Regions from separate parts of the Brevibacillus sp. SKDU10 genome, predicted to be linked through region 1. Evidence: riboswitches for the same ligand, from Rfam matches in the RefSeq annotation. Region 1 holds a riboswitch; each other region holds the start of a gene.
The links. A riboswitch is a leader RNA that binds a small molecule or an ion and turns the genes downstream of it on or off. The one in region 1 is predicted to bind thiamine pyrophosphate.
Positions count from the first base shown of each region.

Region 1 (4,976 bases):
TTTCTGTACCGATTTGTACGGGGCGTTTTTTCGCCAGACCGTTTTCTACGACCCAGACAAAGGAACCGCTTGGATCATTCACAACCGCTTGGAAAGGGACAACAAGAATATTGTTTTTATTGGTGATCATAATATCCACATCGACATTAAAGCCAGGTTTTAGCACAGAGACAGCCTGATCCAACTCCAATGTGACATTTACTTTTGTTTTTCCTGTCGTTTCCCCTTTTTGAATCTTCGTAGCCAGCGGCGAAATACGGGTTACCGTAGCTGCTGCTTTTTCTTTGCCCATAGAAGTGCCGCTTACAAGTGCTTTTTGTCCGATTTGAATCTCTTTTACATCTGATTCGTTAATATCTGCTACTACTTGTAATTTTGACAGGTCACCCATCGTAATCATTTCTGTCCCCTTCATTACGGCTTGACCATTCTTAGCATCCACCTTTAAAACGGTACCGGAGAAAGGAGCCACCACGCTGGATTGAGAGCTTTGCTTCGTTAGCTCCGCTTTTTTTACCTGTAGCTGGTTAATCTGTGCTTGAACGGAAGCAATATCAGTGCTTTTTGGACCTTTTTTATTGAGGGCTAATTCGCTCTGGGACATTTTAAGAGATGATTGCGCTTGGGATAATGAGTCCTTAGCCTTGTCCAATTCAGTGGCAGGAGAAGCACCAGCCTCTACCAATTGTTTGGTACGGTTGTATTCCTTCTGAGCAGAGTCAACCTTTTCTTTCTCTTGACGAACGCGTTCTTCCTGTTGGGCAATCGTTTCAGGTTCTTTGCCTGATTTAACACGATTTAGTTCAGCATGCTGCGAGGCGATTTGCGCATCAATGGATGCAATTTCGCTTGATAGATCGGTTACATCAATACGAGCAATGACTTGATTTGCTGTAACATTGTCACCTTCCTGTACGTTAAATTGCAGCAAAGTCCCATTATTTGGGGAGAAAAGCGTAACCTCTTGCTTCGCCTTAACCATTCCTGATGCCATTACTTTGTTTTCAATGCTTCCTTTTACAACAGGAGTGACGGAAACAGGAAGGCCCGTTGCGTCGACAGCGGTCAATTTCAAATAACCATAGGCGCCGGCGACTAGTACTCCAGCTGCGATAACACCCCACCAACGTTTCTTCATAATAGCCTCCTTAAAAAATTTGTTTACAATGGATTTACGCATCAACTGCTAAATGGTTACAAAAATTTATGCTAATTTAGTAAAACTTTAAGGAATAACAATATTGTAATAATATTTAGAAGAGACTGATTTTTAAATTGACGTGATTCCGTTAAATTCTGCGTGATAGAATAGAGAGGATATCGCGTACAATAATAAACATAGTTTATTATTAGTTGTGCAACTTACGATTCAGGGGGTATTATCGTGACAAAAGCGATCCGTTTTAGTTATGACAAAGCATTGCCATTCGTTTCCGAACACGAAATGAAGCATTTAGAAGCGGCTGTAGGGCTAGCGCATCAACAATTACATGAGGGTACAGGTGCTGGTAGCGACTATCTAGGCTGGGTAGACCTACCGGATACATACGATAAAGAAGAATACGCACGTATTAAAGCGGCGGCAGAAAAAATCAAGGCTGATTCTGATGTATTGCTCGTTATTGGTATCGGAGGCTCCTATCTTGGAGCTAAGGCAGTAATTGATGTACTAGGGCATACATTCTATAACTCTTTAACAAAAGAACAGCGCAAAACACCTGAGATTTATTTCGTGGGTAATAATATTAGCCCTGTCTATTTGACTCACCTTATGCAGGTTATTGAAGGCAAGGAGGTTTCGGTCAACGTTATTTCTAAATCCGGAACCACTACAGAGCCAGCTATTGCTTTCCGTATTTTCCGCGAGTTCATGGAGAAAAAGTATGGCAAGGAAGAAGCCCGTAAACGCATTTACGCAACAACAGATAAAGCGCGCGGGGCTTTGAAGCAAGTAGCGAACGAAGAAGGTTATGAGAGCTTCGTTATTCCAGATAATGTTGGTGGACGCTTCTCTGTATTAACAGCAGTAGGATTGTTGCCTATCGCTGTATCAGGTGCAGATATCGATGCATTGATGAGTGGAGCGCAGGCGGCTCGTCAGCGCTATATGAATCCAGCTCTTGGAGAAAATGAATGCTATCAATATGCTGCTATCCGCAATTGCTTATTGCGCAAAGGGAAGCAGATTGAGATGCTAGTAAGCTATGAACCTCAATTCCATTATTTCAATGAATGGTGGAAGCAGTTGTTTGGAGAGTCTGAAGGGAAGGATGGTCGCGGAATCTTCCCGGCTGCTGCTGATTTCTCTGCTGATCTGCATTCTATGGGGCAATTTATCCAAGACGGCTCGCGTAATTTGTTTGAAACGGTGCTTTCCGTTGCTCAACCAGCTACTGACGTTGAAATCATGCAGGATGCCGCTAATTTAGATGGCTTGAACTTCCTTAGTGGAAAAGGCATGGATTTTGTTAACAAAAAAGCAATGGAAGGCACGATTTTAGCGCACATGGACGGCGGCGTTCCTAACCTTGTAGTTGAATTGCCTGAGCTATCAGCGTATCATATTGGTGAGCTTCTTTATTTCTTTGAAAAAGCATGCGGCATCAGCGGTTATCTGCTAGGTGTGAATCCATTTGATCAGCCTGGCGTAGAGGCTTATAAAGCGAACATGTTCGCACTTCTTGGTAAGCCAGGTTTTGAAAAGCAGAAGGCTGAGCTGGAGGCCCGCTTAAAAGGACAGTAAACCATGTATTTAACTGTAAAGGAAACAGCTGCTTATCTGGATATGCCTGAATGGTTTATACGAGAAAAGATAGCGGAGAGACGTATCCGTGCCGTCCATAATGGCGAGGACTACTTTATTAATAAGGAGCAGTTTACTCATCATATGGAGGAGCTAGAGAGACTGAAGGCTTTCGAAGAGGCGGAAAAATTCGAGCCAATTCCTGAAAGCTATGATTACAAGGACGAAGATTAATAATTTCACATTGATCTACTGGGGGAGTCCTAACTTGCAGGGCTGAGAGGACAGAGCGTGTCTGTTGACCCTTTTTACCTGATCCAGGTCATGCTGGCGAAGGGAAGTGGTTAGATTTGGTGTTGGTGATTTTCCCACTTTTCCTGCGCGGAGAAGTGGGTTTTTTCATTTCTTTGTGTAGAGAGCCAATCGATTCCCCACTCAGTAGATACGAGAAAGGGTGAAGAACAATGAAAAGCTGTTCAGACATCATTGTGATTGGCGGAGGAATTATTGGTTTGTCGATTGCCACGGAACTTGCTCAAGTAGGCATGACTGTTACTCTCATCGAAAAGGGAGTGTTTGGAGGGGAGGCATCCGTTGCAGCGGCGGGAATGCTTGCTCCTTTAAAGGAATTTACGAAGCCGGGGCCGCTTCTTGACATGGGAATACGTTCATTGCAGCTATACAAGAATTGGGTGCTTGAACTGAAGGAGGCTACCGGCATTGATTGCCAGCTATCTACAGCAGGCATTTTGACAGTAGCCATGAGCGATATGGAGGAGGAATGGTTGCAGGAGCGCTACCAGTGGCAAAAGTCTGAAGGTTATGATATCCGATTGTTGTCTGGGAAAGAAGTGCAAAAACACGAGCCGCATTTATCAAAAATGGTACGCCAAGCCATCTATTCTCCACACGAGGCTGACATTAATAACCGTTTGTTATTAGAAGCCCTAGTGATACAAGCCAAAAACCGAAATGTTCGTTTATTCCAAAATACTGCTGTAATCAGATTAAAGCATGCTGGAAGGAAAATGACTGGCGTTGTAACAGATAAAGGGGAGCTGGAAGCTAATCACGTGATTGTAGCAGCCGGGGCGTGGACTGCTGATATCTTACGTCAGGTGGGAGTGGATGTACCTGTCTATCCAGTAAGAGGACAAATCGCGGCGGTTGATTCGAATCATTTGCCTCTTTCCCATGTAGTCTTTGGAAAAAATGGCTATCTAGTGCCTAAGCAGGATAGACGAATTATTGTTGGAGCTACAGAAGATTTAGCCGGCTTTGACCGCTCTTCCACTGTTTATGGTGTATCGAAAGTATTAACGGGGGCAATGTCAATTGTACCAGCGATTTCGGAAGCTCCATTTTTACAGGCTTGGGCAGGATTACGGCCTGCCACGGCTGATGGACATCCTATTTTAGGGCCAGTGCCAAACTGGAGTGGGCTAACGCTAGCCTGCGGACATTACCGGAATGGAATCCTGTTAGCACCGATTACGGCGAAGCTGATCGCTGAATATGTCAGTTCAAATGAAACAGAGCATATGAATCCTTTCTTGCCTAATAGGTTCAGTCTTGTTTCGTACGAGGAAAAATGAGGAGAAGGCGCTCACCCTTTTCATAAAGAATGGGAGTTTGAGGAAGGTTAACAAAAAAAGGAGATGATCGCAGATGAAGCAATGGAAAAATAGATGGCAGCATATGGCGATAGTTGCTTTTACTGTGCTTCTGTTTCCTGTATCTACCTCTTCAGATATCGCATGGGCTCAACTACCATCTCCTGTACCTTCCGAACCGATACAAGGAGCTCTTATTTTGACGATGAATCCCCATGTAATGAAAGCAATCACTCACTACTATGGTTATCCACGAGCCTATGATCTATCCTCAGCCAAGGTAATAGGTGTCTCTCGTCTAACCAATCAGCCTCATTCCTACGAAGCTGTTTTTCAGGTGAAAACCTATGAGGGAAATCATTCACCGCCTTTTGCGATTGAAACGATTAAGCTAGCGGTACACCCAAACGGGGTACAATTGACTGGATATTCTCATCAAGGCGACGAGTGGGAGGAAAAGCGCAAGGCGGAGGAGCAACAGGTACAAAAGGAGTTTGAGGAGTACTTTCAAATGAAACTAGCTGGCTATCAGCAAATCGGATATTACCAAATTGCTCACCAATATCGCGATGAGCCTGATAATGCCTTACTCTTGCTGAATCAGGAATTGCTTTCCCAAA
Region 1 covers NZ_LSSO01000186.1:85,039-90,014, reverse strand. The annotation lists gene AYJ08_RS18235 (efflux RND transporter periplasmic adaptor subunit) at 1-1,138, opposite strand, end outside; gene AYJ08_RS18230 (glucose-6-phosphate isomerase) at 1,385-2,743, shown strand; gene AYJ08_RS18225 (excisionase family DNA-binding protein) at 2,747-2,977, shown strand; TPP riboswitch at 2,988-3,099, shown strand; gene thiO (glycine oxidase ThiO) at 3,208-4,338, shown strand; gene AYJ08_RS18215 (DUF3888 domain-containing protein) at 4,412-4,976, shown strand, end outside.

Region 2 (4,976 bases), on a different contig from region 1:
TACACACCTTACAACAACGTCAAGCTATACGCGCCTGCGATGGTCGCCCTGTAGAAAAAGAAAAGATTGAAAAGCTACTGGAAGCAGCTATATTAGCACCTAATGATCGCTTGCGAGAGCCTTGGCACTTCTATGTCATTCAAGGTGCTGCTAAGGAACGGTTTAACCAGCTAGCTCAGGATTTCTTGCTTGAACGCTTTCCTACCAAACCTCATTTAGTAGAAGAGTCCATGAAGAATGTTCTGGCTACCCCTCTCATTATAGTCGCTACATCACAAATCATAGAAGGCGACGAAGCTTCTTCGCTTGATAATGATTATGCTGTAAGCTGCGCTATTCATTCGATGTGGCTGATGGCTTCTGAGCTAGGTCTAGGTTTTGTGTGGCGTACGCGTGGTGTAGGTTTAGCTAGAGATGAACGTCTCAAAGCCTTCTTGTCCCTATCTGATCAAGAAAAAGTGATTGGTTCCTTATTTATTGGCTATCCAACTGATGAAGCCACACCTCGAACTGCTCGAAAGCCTTTCACGCAAAAAACAACCTGGGTTGAGTAAAGCTTTGGTATATTTCGAAAGGTTACAAAAAGGTTACATTTTTCCCCGCTTTGTTGTAACATTTTCCTCACCTGCTACGTATTATTTTTATAGTAGGTGATGATACATATGACAAACCACATGACTTTTGCCATACTGGTGGGCTTGTGTGCGACAGCGGGACTTTTTTTATTTCGACGCGCTGTGACGAGTGGAGATCGACAGCAAGGTGGATTCTGGATTAATGGTCTAGCTATCGCTATTGCAACTTTGCTGGTTTTATTCTCAAGCGCCATCGTCGTGTTCTTATTGGTTACGATTCTCTGGACAGTCGGCACTCTATTTCCTATGTTTGTCGACAAATCTGATTTCTGGACACTCGTTTCCTTTGCAGTCGTCTCCTTTTTCATGTTAATGCTGTACGAACTAATTCTTGAACCAGTCCTTTTATACATAATGCAAAGACTACATATCTCAAGAAATTGGAAATTGATACCTGAAATTTTAGCAACGACCTTCATTTTTTATCTCGTGCACACCACATGGATTCCTGATGTCTTGTTAACACCATTAACTCCTTTATTTGTTGGCTTATTAGCTGTAACAGTCGATTATTTTTTAGAGCGCATCATGGGTGAGAGAAGGTAAAAATGCAGACACGACAAAAAGCACCTCTTAGTTTGCGAATTTCGCAACATGACAGAAGGTGCTTTTTATCTGTCTTTTCCTCGTACAAAAAGGCGTTTCTGCCAGCTACAGAAACGCTTCAACTGTTCTTCCATTCTTTTTTATATGTATGTTCTCCCGTTTTACAGCAGATGCACTTAGCGTGTCGTCCCTGTTTTTCCCTGTTTCTTCTGCTGTAAGCGGTATTGAGTAGGTGTACAACCTGTTTCTTTCTGAAAAACAGCGGCAAAATAGGCACTATTACGAAAACCTACTCTGCTTGCAATCATTGAAACATTTCGATCTGTTTCTAGTAGCTGCTTCTTCGCTTCATCTATTCGGATGCGCGTTAAATATTTCCCTGGCGTTATCTTCATACAACGAGAAAAACAACGCTGCAAATAAAAAGGACTCACATAGAGACGTGACGCCATTTCACGCAGAGTTACGGGTTGGTTATAGCAATCGTGAATCATCTCTAGCAAACGGGTCGCCGCATCTTCTTCCGCTGATTTCCAGGTCGGTTCAGATGGTCTACAACGCTTGCAAGGACGAAAACCTGCAGCAATGGCATCGGACGCCGCATAATAAATCTTCACATGCTCTCTTTTGGGTGTCCTTGATTTGCATGACGGCTTGCAAAAGATACCCGTCGTGCTAAGGCCATAAAAGAATAGTTGATCATAATTTGGATCGCATTCTACTATCGCCTTCCAGAACTCCTCTTTCATCCACGATCCCTCCTAGCCTTCAATCCTCAGTATAACGTAATGTTTTTACTTCTAGTAAGCAACTGGGAATGAAAGAGCAAAATTTCGATAGTTTTTTCTTAATTTCACAATTATGTAACTTTTTCCATAACAAAAAACCGTGCTTTTTCACGTTCTTACAAATATTTTTTGTAATAAACCACTCTTATTTTCACTAATAGTAAAAAAGCTAAGAGAGGAAGCAGCTCCCTTCTCTTAGCTTTTTTAAACTACTTTATTATGCACGTCGATAAGCGCCCGGATTCTGCTGAAACAATTGAGGTGCCCCATTTGCTAGTAATGTAACTACCAAAGCCGTAATCACATACTCAGGTATCAAATAAGTTGCATTATAGCTGAAGGAATAAAGGGTTGCAGGTGTTCCTTCCGGGGCATAGCTCCCAAACCAAACAGCTCCTGAAGTCGTGCGAATGCCCAAGCATAGCGCAATTCCAACTAGCAATCCTCCCCAGATGGAGGCAATTTTTGTTGCTTTGCTTTGCGTCTTACTAGCGTACAGGAATGCACCAAAGCCTAGCACGGCATAGGATAGAGGATAATCTAACACCATTTGAATCGGATGGACCATCTCGCCACCAAAAAAGAATTTAACCATGCCTACTAGCCCGCCTGTGATTAAGCCTGCTACCCAACCGCGGCGAAACGCCAAGAGAGCTATCGGTACCATTACCAGGGATACGCTCCCCCCTTGAGGCATGGCAAACAGCTTTACCTTACTTAAAATAACAGCTATTGCTGCCATGATTGCTATTTCCATCATGATAACCAGTCGTGTTCGTGACATTTCGATTCCTCCTCATTCTGATGCAGTATGTATGTAAGCAGCAGAAATAGAAAGGGTCCAACTCAAGTTTATATAGACTATAAATACAAATTAGAGCAAATTGTATCACCCAGTTGATTAAGAAGAGTATTTTTCATGTTTTACACACAAAAAAACCACCCTAGACGGATGGTTGTCAACGCGGCGATACACCCCTATCTCGACGATAGAGCTACAGCTTTCGCACTTGAAGTCAGCTACCTCTCCCTCCGCTGGCATTACCCAGTTCAGGTTCTACGGTCAGTAACGCATTCTGTTACAATCTCAGCCGCATTTGCCCGGCCCCCGTTTAGTACATGCTTATTTCGTTTTCAATGTTACAAATTCAAATAATACCATAACATATTACTACTATTTTGCAAAGTACTTCTTTGAAGCGTCATTTGCTTCATTATAATTGTTTTTTCAATCGTACGTTCTATAACTTTGCATCTAACAAAAGCGAAAAATCAGTTGAAACAAGCTAAATCTTTTACAAGATATGGGAAAAAACCAGAAATTGAGTGGGTCGAGGTACCCCCCACTTATCCTATGAATAGTATGTAAGGCAAAAGCCTAAAAAGCCTGCTACTTCGGCACCAACACACTCCCCCTGACATAGGATAAGGTGACTGTATCCCTCAACCTTGTTCCTGTAGAGCCCACAAGGAGGGGTGGCACGTTTTGAAGAGTAGCGACCAAAGTAAACCGTTATTAACTAATCGCGAAAGAGAAGTGTTTGAACTCCTGGTCCAAGACAAGACCACAAAAGAGATAGCAGGACAGCTCTTCATTAGCGAAAAAACAGTCAGAAATCACATTAGTAACGTCATGCAGAAATTGGGCGTGAAAGGGCGGTCACAAGCCGTAGTAGAATTGGTAAGGCTTGGCGAATTAAAAATTTGACCGCTCAGGTGAACTGCCTCCCTTTTCTTCAAATACTTGAAGAGAAGGGGGGATTTTTTCATTCTTTAGACATAAGGTGTTCGATTATAAGCCTCTTCATATCGCTTCTTCATGGCATTTCCAATTGAGTAAAACCTAGAACTGCAAGCATAAAAGCGGTTAGTGAAGCAAAGAAAATCCACTGCTAGGGAGCAACCATCGGTCCAAAAATGGCAACGATGAATAAAACAGATACGATAATGAAGCCTAACCACAATGAAATTCTTCCTCTTTGCGTATTCATAGATAAACCCTCGCTCGAACAGATATAGGAGCAAACGAATAATCGCATAGACCAGACCTGCAATCAGTATTAACATACACAATCCAATCACAACTATATTAAATTGGTAGGTGCTTAAAAATAAATCTTGTGATTCCAGATACATTTAGTAGGTATTCCACAATAAACAAATTAGTTACGGAAATCGAGATTGCTTTCTTAAGATCGGCAATAAAAAACGGCTTTATATTTTTATACATGTGGGGCAATTGAACATGGAATCCGCCGAGTCCCTTAGCAACGGCAGTTCGTATCTAATCTTCTCCTCCCACCTGCTTGTATTTCAAATCGACTAGCTTCACTAAATACAGCATGGGGCCAATCGACAAGACCAGGATTGGAAACCAGATTCTTGAAAAATCCTTACTTAACGGTGAGATGGTAAGTAGACGGACACCTGTTGTTTTATAAATCGTTACTGTCAAAAATAAAAAAGGCGCAAAAGGTTATAAAAAACCTAGCGCCTCTATCATTTTAATCTAATACTTCTCCATTACTAGCAATGACATTTTTATACCAGTAGAAGCTTTTCTTTTTCAATCTTCGCAGAGTTCCTCCTCCTTCATTATCCTTATCTACATAAATGAATCCGTAACGCTTCTTCATCTCCGCAGTGGAGGCACTAACTAAATCAATTGGTCCCCATGTTGTGTAACCAATCAGGTCAACACCATCTGCAATCGCTTCTTTCATTTCCGCAATGTGATCCTTTAAGTATGCAATGCGGTAATCATCCACAATGACGTCCCCGTCTTCTACAACATCAACTGCTCCTAATCCATTTTCCACAATAAACAGTGGCACCTGATAACGATCGTACAAGATATTAAGGGCAATGCGCAGACCTTTCGGGTCGATTTCCCATCCCCAATCCGTTGCTTTCAAATACGGGTTTTTTACTCCACCCATGATGAGATTTCCATTTGTCTCTCCAGCTTTTTCAGGGGTTACTGTTGCCGTTCTACTTACATAGTAGC
Region 2 covers NZ_LSSO01000149.1:68,317-73,292, reverse strand. The annotation lists gene AYJ08_RS11235 (nitroreductase family protein) at 1-554, shown strand, start outside; gene AYJ08_RS11230 (hypothetical protein) at 663-1,181, shown strand; gene AYJ08_RS11225 (bifunctional transcriptional activator/DNA repair enzyme AdaA) at 1,358-1,930, opposite strand; gene thiT (energy-coupled thiamine transporter ThiT) at 2,187-2,753, opposite strand; TPP riboswitch at 2,980-3,091, opposite strand; gene AYJ08_RS11215 (helix-turn-helix domain-containing protein) at 3,456-3,677, shown strand; gene bglH (aryl-phospho-beta-d-glucosidase) at 4,474-4,976, opposite strand, start outside.
Region 2: another riboswitch for thiamine pyrophosphate. It lies ahead of thiT (energy-coupled thiamine transporter ThiT); the one in region 1 lies ahead of thiO (glycine oxidase ThiO).

Region 3 (4,976 bases), on a different contig from region 1:
TTACTGTTGGCCGTAAGCCTAACACAAATGATATCGGTCTTGAAGCGATCGGCGTGAAAATGAACGAGCGCGGATTGATCGAAGTAGATAAACAAGGTCGTACAAGTCTACCACACATCTTCGCGATTGGTGACATTGTTCCAGGTCTTGCGCTAGCTCACAAAGCTTCTTATGAAGGTAAAGTGGCTGCTGAGGCAATTGCGGGACATGCGGCTGAAGTGGATTACAAGTGCATTCCTTCTGTTGTATTCTCCGATCCAGAAATGTCCAGTGTGGGTATCTCTGAAAGAGAAGCAAAAGAACAAGGTCTAGATGTAGTTGTAGGTCGTTTCCCTTATGCTGCTAACGGACGTGCTCTATCTGTTAATGCCGGCGAAGGATTTGCAAAAATCATTGCTGACAAAGAAACAGGAGTAGTTCTAGGTGCACAATTCGTTGGGGAAGATGCTTCTAACATCGTATCTGAAGTAGCTTTGGCTATTGAGATGGGTGCTACATTGGAAGATATCGAGCTAACTATCCATGCTCACCCAACTTTGGGCGAAGTAACATTGGAAGCTGCAGAAATGGCGCTTGGTCGTCCGATCCACGTAGTGGTAAAATAATTATTCTCTATAGAAAAGGGTTGCTGGAATAGACCAGCAACCTTTTTTCTTTACTCGTAAAAGAAGGTTATATTAGCTTGCAAGAAAAAGATAAGAGTGTGTACAAACATACCGAGTATTACAAGCTAATAAAAGAGCTCAGGTATACATTTTAGAGCCAGAGCGTTTAAACTCTTCTGCCTTTTGAGAAAGCCCTGTTTCAATGAGAGAATCTTCAAGACTTGGTGTACTTTTATCCGACAATTGACTGTTATCAACCATTCCTTTTAATTCATGACTAATTTTCATGCTGCAAAATTTCGGTCCACACATCGAGCAAAAATGCGCTGTTTTAGCTGGTTCAGCGGGAAGAGCTTCATCATGATAATCGCGTGCTCGCTCGGGATCTAATGATAAATGAAATTGATCGTGCCAGCGAAATTCAAATCGTGCTTTTGACATCGCATCATCCCATGCTTGAGCAAGGGGATGACCTTTTGCTAGATCGGCGGCATGCGCTGCGATTTTATAGGCGATGACCCCTTCTTTTACATCATGCTTATTAGGCAGTCCTAAATGTTCTTTCGGCGTTACATAGCATAGCATCGCAGTACCAAACCAGCCAATCATAGCAGCACCAATGGCAGAGGTAATGTGATCATATCCGGGGGCAATATCAGTTGTAAGCGGCCCTAACGTATAGAAGGGAGCCTCCTGACAAATATCCTGCTGAATGTCTACGTTTTCTTTAATCTTGTGCATGGGAACATGTCCCGGCCCTTCGATCATGACCTGAACATCATACTCCCAGGCCATTTTCGTTAGTTCACCCAAGGTTTCCAATTCCGCCATTTGAGCAGCATCATTGGCATCCGCAATGGACCCCGGCCGCAGACCATCCCCTAAGGAGAGTGAGATATCGTAAGCACTTGCAATTTCACAAATCTCACGGAAATGTGTATACAAGAAATTCTCCTGATGATAGGTAAGACACCAAGAGGCCATAATGGAACCTCCTCGCGAAACGATTCCTGTCACACGATTCATGGTAAGAGGGATGTAACGAAGCAAGAGTCCAGCATGCACTGTGAAGTAGTCCACACCTTGTTCTGCTTGCTCGATTAACGTATCCCGGTATAATTCCCAGGATAAATTCTCTGGTTGTCCTCCCGCTTTCTCCAAAGCTTGATACAATGGTACAGTTCCGACTGGTACAGGAGCATTCCGTAAAATCCATTCACGTGTCGTGTGAATATTTTTACCGGTCGATAAATCCATTATGGTATCCGCTCCCCAGCGAATTGCCCAGACCATTTTTTCAACTTCATCTTCTATGGAGGAAAGAACAGCCGAATTTCCAATATTAGCGTTTATTTTTACCAAAAATTGCTTGCCAATAAGCATAGGCTCTAGCTCGGGGTGATTTATATTAGCTGGCAATATGGCGCGTCCACTGGCAATTTCTTGACGTACTACCTCTGGCTTTATTCCCTCACGTATCGCTGCGAATTCCATTTCAGGTGTAATGATGCCTTTACGTGCATAATGAAGCTGAGTGACGCGTTTTCCTCTACGTGCTCGCAGAGGTGGACGATTTTCAAATTCTTGAACAGGAAGCGAGTTAGCATCCTTTGATTTTGTAGGGGCAAGATTTTTGGAGGCCCCGTATGTTTCTGTGTCATTGCGTTCTAAAATCCAAGGAGAGCGGAGTGGTGCAAGACCTTTGCTTAGATCAATCGTTTCAAACAGTGTTTCATCTGTGTAGGGTCCGCTCGTATCATACACTTGCAAAGGAGCATTTGGAGTAACGCGTCCTTGCTGATCAACAGTAGGAGAAAGCATAATTTCACGAAACGGAACCAGTAGATCAGGCCTTGAGCCTGTCACATATCTCTTGCGACTTGCTGGAAAAAAAGACGGAGTTGATAAAATAGACATTGCTATACCTCCCAACATCATTTGGCAACTAGCTAGGGACGGTAGGAGCGACAAACTAAAAAGAGCCATACAGCAAAGGCTGACGGCTCTTATCCATACAAAATAAACATGCTGAAATAAACGAAGTCATTCGTATGGGATCGTTTCCTACGCTGGCATTATCCAGATCAGGTTTCACGGTCGGTAGCAGAGTTCTCCACCCTCTCAGCCTGGCTTCATCCAAGCTCCCGTATCCATATGTAGTTGCCCTTCTACCATATCATATGGAAAAATGTGGGTCAATAGGACTGATGGAACGTTATGTGTGGGAAAAATAAACAAAACCGCCAATCCGGCCAGGGACAGGCGGTTTGTTAAGCAGAGGGTTATCCTTCGCGTGTTTTAACTTGACGGGAATGATTCTTTTGCTTTACCTTTTTGGTTCCTGGCAAAGGTTCCCCGGTTTGTTCTAAGCCTTGAAATTGGTTATTATATGTTTGATGCGGATTTTCTACTAAGAAATCATCTTTTGCCATCCTTATCAGCTCCTTCGTGATTAGTATGGGAGGGAAATTGGTATCACATGCATTGGGAAGTGTTTGTAACGCTGTGAATTATAGTTAAACAGGAGAGGACAGATTTTTATGAAAAAAAGATCGATGTTTATGGCAGTGCTCGCTAGCTTATTACTTGTAACAGGCTGTAGTGGAAATCAATCAAATACGACGCCTATTGAACAAGCCCAAGATATAAAGGTTAATCAGATAGATCTCACAGCGGAGCTCAAGTTTACAGAGCAAGCTATGATTGGGAAAACGACACTAGCTCAGATGGAAAAAATATATGGACCTGCTGTAGAAAAAAAGACCATTAAAAGTAATTTTCGTACCAATTTAAAATCAGAGAATGGACCAAATCCAGAAGTAGAGCAAGAAGTAGCTTTTATCAAGATCAATCCATTAACAGGGGCAAAATGGAATAAGGCCTACCCCTTATATTTTACCAAAACGGCTGACCCTACATTAGTAGCTGCCCAAGTGATGTTAAAACGCGGAGATTTGATGAAAAATCTTGAGTCTAAAAAGCAACTAACCCTAGAAGATATCAAAAAGGTATATGGAGCGCCAACACGCGACCTAGGAAGAGTTCTGGAGTATTATGATTTCAAAAATAAAGCTGTTCTGCATGTCATTCTAACGGACAATAATCAAATTTCCACTATGCTAACCCATTATGGATTGTTGTATGCGGACAAGCAAGAGGATATGATTGAGAATGAAAATATCATTAAGCGTTTGAGTCAGGAACAAGGATCAGCATCTAAGTAAAAACGGCCAGAAGCCTTTATAAGAGTCATAACCTATAAAGCCGTGGCGAATGGAGGGATCATCATGCCAACCTTGATTGCACCCGTATTTAATACCATAACAGATAAACCACTTCGCATACAGCTAAGTGAGGATTTCTTTCTGGTATCCGGCTTTGAGCCCTTGTATAAGATTTGTCATGAGCGCTTGCGTCCACAGATGAACGAGAATCGGCTTCATTTTGAAGAAAAGGTAAAACCAAACTCATTGTTTCTCTATGCAGAGTATCCTACCTTAAAAGTAAAAGAGGATCGTCCTTTTATAGCTGAAATAGAGAATCGCTTAAACATGGCGAATGGAGAAGGGGTTTGTTCGATCCCTTATCTATTAACAATGGAAGAAAATCGGTATGGGATTAATTATTTAAAACGCTCATTAGATGGTCCTAAGTTTATATATACCGATCAAATAGAGGGATTGTTCAAGCGTCTAATGAATGCAGATATCTCGTTTCCAACCGTTCCGTATCGCAGATATTTATTAGCTTTAGAAAAGAAATCGTTGGAGGATGAGTTGTTAGATTTATGGATTGCTTTGGAGTCTTTGTTTGTACCAGATGGTAAAAAGGGAGAGATTACGTACAAGGTGCGAACAAGAATTGCTTATTATCTGGGGCAAACACCTGAAGAAAGGATTAGGATTGCCAATTTTATTAAAAACTCCTACAACCATCGTTCTGAAGTGGTTCATAGCGGTAAGGATTTAGGTAATACAATCAAAGAAGAAATACAGATATTACGTCAGATTGCCAGAGCTACCCTTATTAATTTAGCTCTAGAAAAAACCAAACTACAAAAGCTGAGGGAACAACTAGACAATTTGGTGCTAACTGGCAGAACATATAAAGAGGAATTTTCACCTGCTTATTTTGAACATATTGTCTTGCCCTAGAAATGAATTAAACAGGGGAATAGCAGGGGGAACCTTCTTAAATAGAAAAGCAGCTACTCGTTTTCTAGGAGTGGCTGCTTTTTTTAAAACTAAACAAACGAATAAAGACATAGGCTTGCTTTGTTAAGATAAATCGTGTTTGTCACGAATATGATTGATTAAACCAACCGAACCTGCTTCGACTAACTCGTACACATAATCAAATCTACCTGTAAAA
Region 3 covers NZ_LSSO01000009.1:6,080-11,055, forward strand. The annotation lists gene lpdA (dihydrolipoyl dehydrogenase) at 1-605, shown strand, start outside; gene thiC (phosphomethylpyrimidine synthase ThiC) at 744-2,522, opposite strand; TPP riboswitch at 2,647-2,763, opposite strand; gene AYJ08_RS01370 (small acid-soluble spore protein P) at 2,888-3,037, opposite strand; gene AYJ08_RS01375 (peptidylprolyl isomerase) at 3,146-3,829, shown strand; gene AYJ08_RS01380 (HEPN domain-containing protein) at 3,893-4,759, shown strand; gene AYJ08_RS01385 (low molecular weight protein-tyrosine-phosphatase) at 4,883-4,976, opposite strand, start outside.
Region 3: another riboswitch for thiamine pyrophosphate. It lies ahead of thiC (phosphomethylpyrimidine synthase ThiC); the one in region 1 lies ahead of thiO (glycine oxidase ThiO).